Linked DNA regions of Sporomusa sphaeroides DSM 2875. The protein of the gene in region 2 interacts with the protein of the main gene of each other region in a pairwise test. Links are inferred from orthologs where the notes say so. Each region holds a gene or a part of one and is shown on either strand. Other genes may lie near its edges.

Region 1 (2,933 bases), 920 kb from region 2 along the record:
AATAATGGTAGCTGCTTGTCTGTCTGTCACTACTTTAGCGGTTAGTGGCGTACATGCCATACTGTCCACAATAATCCTTACCGGATTTTTGCCGTTTTCCGGCAAGCGGGTGGTTAACTCCGGGTTATCGGCCAGCACAGTGCCAATACCTACCAGTATTCCATCATGGGTGTCCCTGAGTGTATGAACATATTCCCTGGCTGCTGCACCGGTTATCCATTTGGAATGACCAGTGTGAGCAGCAATTTTGCCATCAAGCGACATGGCGGTTTTGAGAACACCAAAAGGCATTCCCGTAGATACCCATTTGATAAATACTTCATTAAGCCTGGCTGCTTCGGCGGCAAGTACGCCTTCAATCACTTCAATCCCGGCTGCTCTGAGGCGTTTAAGGCCGTTGCCGGCTACCAGCGGGTTTGGGTCAGTCATAGCGACGACTACTTTCTTAACTGCCGCTTGAATTAACGCATCGGCGCAAGGACCGGTGCGTCCATGATGCGAACACGGTTCAAGTGTTACATATACTGTTGCCTCTTTGGCCAGTTCGCCAGCCTGGGACAAAGCATGAATTTCCGCATGGGGTGTACCGGCCTGACGATGCCAGCCTTGACCGACGATCCGGCCGTCTTTTACAATAACGGCGCCTACCAGTGGATTGGGGCTGGTTCTGCCTGCCGCATACTGTGCAATAGTCAATGCTTGACGCATATAATATTGATCCATAGAAGCCCTCCAGTACATAAAAAAACTGTTGATACGCTTTGGGGCTATCAACAGTTTATATCGGCAAATTGAAAATGCCGATTGGCTTAAATTACGCCTTTTACCATCCAGACTATACTGTCGGCTCCGGAATTTCACCGAATCAGCCGTAAAACGGCTCGCGGGCTATACCGCCGGTCAGGAATTAAAAGATTTCTCTTTTTCACCTTGCCCCAAAGGCTCATTATACAGTTGTGACCATAATGACTCTAGTGCTGCATCCGGTGATAACATGAAGTATATCACCGGCCTTTTTGCCGCCAGACTTTGTTGTCGTCGCCTTACATATGTCCGATATGTGCGGCTCCTCCGCCGCGCCTGACAACAAAAATTCTCGGAGCTATACTCCATAACATCACCGGATACAACACTAGCTCCTATAATATGTTACCATTAAACGACAATATAATCAAGTCCCGCGAATGGCATTAATTGCTTGCGGTATGTCGGGTGCGCCGTAAACCGCAGAACCGGCAACCAGAATGTTGGCACCGGCAGCTATTACCTGGCGGGCGGTAGCGGCATTGATACCACCGTCAACTTCAATATCGACGATAAGATTTCGTTCATCAAGCATACTTTTTAACCGGGCGATTTTATCCACTGCGCTGGGTATGAACTTTTGTCCGCCAAATCCGGGATTAACACTCATAATCAGCAGCATATCGACATCGGCAAGCACTTCTTCCACTGCCGACAAGGGTGTTGACGGATTTAGTGAAACGCCTGCCTTTTTTCCCAGTTCTTTAATGGTTTGAATCAGCCGGTGCAAATGGGGGGCTGTTTCGGCGTGAACGGTAATAATATCGGCCCCTGCTCTGGCGAATGGCTCAATCAGGTCTTGCGGATTATTAACCATTAAGTGAACATCAAACGGTAATGGGGTAACTTTGCGAATGGCAGCAACAACTGGTGCCCCAAAAGTCAGATTGGGAACAAAATGCCCATCCATTACATCAATGTGTACCCAGTCGGCACCTGCCTGCTCAATTTTAATTATTTCATCAGCCAACCGGGAAAAATCGGCCGATAGTATGGATGGAGCAATCTTGATTGTCTTCGTCATTTAGTATCCCTTCTTGTTTTCTCTAATTTCAGTCAGTATCTCAAGATAGGACTGATAGCGGTCTGCATGAATTCTTCCGTCTGCTGCCGCTTGCTTAACAGCACACTGCGGCTCTTTGTAATGGAGACAGGTATTGAATTTACATGCTGGAGCAACTGCTGCGATTTCAGGAAAATAATCCATGAGATGGGCTGCTTCCATGTCATTAAACTCTGTAAAGCTAAACCCCGGAGTATCTACGACAAAACCTCCGCCTGCCAGCGGCAGCAGCTCGGCAAACCGGGTAGTATGTTTACCACGGCCGATTTTGTGACTGACTTCGCCGGTAGTTAGCTCAAGACCTGGCTGGATAGCGTTAAGCAGCGTTGATTTGCCTGCTCCTGAAGGACCGGCAAAGACGGAAATCTTATTGTAAAGAAGTGAGCGCAGCGTATCAATACCTGTACCCGCTTTGGCAGCGGCGGTGAGTACTTTATAACCAATTTGCTCATAGCGTCCGGCAAGTTGTGACACAGCATCAAGATCAGCTAAATCGGTCTTATTGATGCAGATAATTATGTCCAGCTCCGAATACTCGGCAACAACTAAAAATCTGTCAACTAAAGCTGGATTAATATCAGGATTAACGGCCGCAAAAGTCAATACCACCTGATCGATATTGGCAACCAGCGGGCGTTTTAAGATACTGCGCCGGGGTAAAATTTCCTCAATAACGCCCTTGTCCGGTCCGGTCATGGTATAGGTTACTTCATCACCTACTGTGAGCGAAAACCGTTCTTTCTTAAACCGGCCGCGCAGATTGCAACTGACAATTTTGCTGCCTGATTGTATATAGTAGTAACTGTTATAGGCTTTTACTACAATACCGTTGAGCACATGAGGCCTCCTAATTCAGCGAATTCAGGCGTGTGCGGAAACACGCTATATTGTTTGCTCTTGCAGCAGCTTTTCGTTAATATACACCTGAACACGCACCTGGCCGATGCCTTCAACTGTTTTTTCCACTCGCGCACCAGGTTTGTGCGCGCCTTCATAAACAATCCGGCGTCCGTTGGTGTCGGTGACGACGATTTGCAGCTGCTGGCGGGACGGGCCGTCAGGTACG
Region 2 (2,963 bases):
TCTCTTAAAACGCTGGCCATCAAATACGCAGCAAAAGCCAGTGCGACAATACCTGCCACCGGCGCAAAGTACAATAAATCCATTGTTAACTTTTCCTCCTTTGAAATAAACCCCTCAAAAATACCCCAATATGCCGGATAGTATCCAGCCATTGAGGTTAGTGACGCTACTGCATCAATTTAACCAAAATCAATGTTACTATTCCAAACAAAGTGGCGAGGATAATGGTTGCCTTTGCCAGAATTCCATCAAGGCCCTTACCTTTACCACCGAAAATAGATTCGGCTCCCCCGGCAATCGAACCCGATAAACCCGCGCTCTTCCCCGACTGCAACACTACAACGGCAATTAATGCAATCGAAAGTATGCCTTCCAAAATCATCAGTCCTGTTATCACTTCTTAACCCCCCTCACGACTGATACCGTTATTTCTTGTTGCCAAATCACGTTGCCAAGGCATAACAACATTCTAACACACTCCAGGATGCTTGACAATTATCTAGTCGATTTTTTCACATATTTGCTACAATATTTTACCCAAAATTTTCAAAAATAAACAGCCGGGGGTACCGGCTGTCTTTCCATACTGTTTTACGCCTTAACGGAGGTGAGAACCGGTTAGGGAAAATCGGGATGCAGGTCGGCGTTAACGACATGCGTATTCATGCGGCTGGTGCAGCCAAACCGGCCTTCCTGCTGCTGAATGACTTCCATATTGGAACTGCCGCAATGCTCGCAGATATGCTTATTCAGGCACTCCATCAAATCTTCTTCACACTCATACAGATAACCGCAGTCACTGCATCGAATAAAATATCCCTTCGGCATAATGAGTTCACCTCCTTCCGGCGCGAACTTATCTTAGGTTATAAAAGACCTTGCGGCCGCGATACTGAGCAAGATCACCCAATTGCTCTTCAATCCGGAGCAATTGATTGTATTTTGCCACCCGGTCGGTACGGGCCGGAGCACCGGTTTTAATTTGACCGGCATTAACGGCTACGGCAATATCGGCAATAGTGGCATCCTCGGTTTCACCCGAACGGTGGGAGATAACACAAGTGTAGCCGGCCCGCTTCGCCATTTCGATAGTGTCAAAGGTTTCGGTCAGGGTGCCGATTTGATTTACTTTAACCAAAATGGAGTTAGCGGTTCTGGTGGCAATTCCCTGGCTCAGGCGCTCGACATTGGTTACAAATAAATCGTCGCCGACCAGCTGCACTTTGCCGCCCAAACGTTCTGTCAGCAGCTTCCAGCCATCCCAATCGTCTTCAGACATTCCGTCTTCAATCGAAATGATCGGATATTTTTCAACTAACTGACTATAGTATTCCACCATTTCAGCCGGAGTTTTCACAACACCTTCGCCTTCGAGATGGTAATTTCCGTCTTTAAAAATTTCCGTGGCAGCCACATCAAGTCCCAGCATAATTTGTTCACCCGGTTTGTAACCGGCAGCTTCAATCGCCTCAATGATAACTTTAAGCGCTTCTTCATTGGAAGACAGATTCGGAGCAAAACCGCCTTCATCGCCGACAGCAGTAGCTAAACCGCGGCTGCCAAGCACTTTTTTGAGACTGTGATAAATTTCCGAACCCATGCGGAGAGCTTCGGCAAAGCTGTCTGCGCCTACCGGCAAAATCATGAATTCCTGAACATCGACATTATTGTCGGCATGTTTGCCGCCGTTGAGGATGTTCATCATCGGCACCGGCACTTCTTTGGCGTTAGCGCCGCCGAGGTATTGATACAGGGTAAGCCCGGAAGCGGCTGCCGCTGCTTTAGCTACCGCCATGGATACGCCCAGAATGGCGTTAGCGCCTAACTTGGCTTTGTTGGGTGTACCGTCAAGTTCCAGCATGGCTTGGTCAATACCGATTTGGTCAAGCGCATCCATGCCGATAATTTCCGGAGTAATAATTTCGTTTACATTCTCGACAGCCTTCAGTACGCCTTTTCCCTGATAACGGCTTTTATCACCGTCACGCAGTTCCACCGCTTCATAAGCGCCGGTGGATGCCCCTGAAGGAACAGCGGCGCGGCCCATGGTGCCGTCTTCTAACAGTACATCGACTTCTACGGTCGGATTGCCGCGGGAATCCATAATTTCTCTGGCTAAAACATCAACAATGGTTGTAGACATGTGTTTTCCTCCTGCATATTTATTTGGCTAACAGACTTTTGCCGGTCATTTCCGCCGGCTGAGCAATACCGGCCAGCGCTAAAATCGTCGGGGAAATATCGGCCAGGATCCCCTCACGCAGGCTGGCGCCCCGGTGGGCTTCCGAAACCAGAATAAAGGGCACCCGGTTGGTGGTGTGGGCGGTAAAGGCTTCCCCGGTTACCGGATCACGCATAACCTCCGCATTGCCGTGGTCGGCCGTAATCAGCGTAATCCCGCCCCGTTCGCGCATCGCCCCGGCCACGCGGCCGACACACTGGTCAACCGTTGTTACCGCACTGGTCGCGGCCTCCAGCACACCGGTATGGCCTACCATATCGCCATTGGCATAGTTAAGAATGATAAGGTCATATTTACCGGATTTTATGGCGTCAACTACCTTGTCGGTAACTTCAGGTGCGCTCATTTCCGGCTGTAAATCATAGGTGGCTACTTTCGGTGAAGGAATAAGCAGCCGTTCTTCGCCGGCAAAAGGCTGTTCCTCGCCGCCATTAAAGAAGTAGGTAACATGAGCATATTTTTCCGTTTCGGCAATACGCAGTTGAGTATAACCGGCCCGGCTGAATACTTCGCCCAGGGTATTGGCCGTGTGAGCCGGAGGAAAGGCCACCGGCAAGGCCAGCGTCTCGTCATACTGGGTCATTGTCACAAAGTAGAGCGGCAGGTCCTCCTGGGTCCGTTCAAATCCTTCAAACGCGGCATCCTTTAAGGCATGACTGAGTTGGCGGGCCCGGTCGGGACGGAAGTTGAAGAAGATGACGCCGTCTCTGGGTTTTATCCC

Evidence for each region.
Region 1: the proteins of eno (region 2) and rpe interact in binary tests that used the Escherichia coli proteins (3 or more experiments, as listed by UniProt). The link is inferred for Sporomusa sphaeroides DSM 2875 from one-to-one orthologs.

What each region holds. Positions count from the first base shown.
Region 1 is NZ_CP146991.1:2,288,387-2,291,319, forward strand. It holds rpe (ribulose-phosphate 3-epimerase), read right to left. Parts: upstream 1,829-2,933; coding sequence 1,172-1,828; downstream 1-1,171. Other genes in the region: ribD (bifunctional diaminohydroxyphosphoribosylaminopyrimidine deaminase/5-amino-6-(5-phosphoribosylamino)uracil reductase RibD), read right to left, coding at 1-723; rsgA (ribosome small subunit-dependent GTPase A), read right to left, coding at 1,829-2,704; pknB (Stk1 family PASTA domain-containing Ser/Thr kinase), read right to left, coding at 2,750-2,933. UniProt on the Escherichia coli protein: Catalyzes the reversible epimerization of D-ribulose 5-phosphate to D-xylulose 5-phosphate.
Region 2 is NZ_CP146991.1:3,206,581-3,209,543, forward strand. It holds eno (phosphopyruvate hydratase), read right to left. Parts: upstream 2,144-2,963; coding sequence 857-2,143; downstream 1-856. Other genes in the region: SPSPH_RS15010 (sodium-translocating pyrophosphatase), read right to left, coding at 1-83; secG (preprotein translocase subunit SecG), read right to left, coding at 167-397; SPSPH_RS15020 (hypothetical protein), read right to left, coding at 619-828; gpmI (2,3-bisphosphoglycerate-independent phosphoglycerate mutase), read right to left, coding at 2,163-2,963. UniProt on the Escherichia coli protein: Catalyzes the reversible conversion of 2-phosphoglycerate (2-PG) into phosphoenolpyruvate (PEP). It is essential for the degradation of carbohydrates via glycolysis.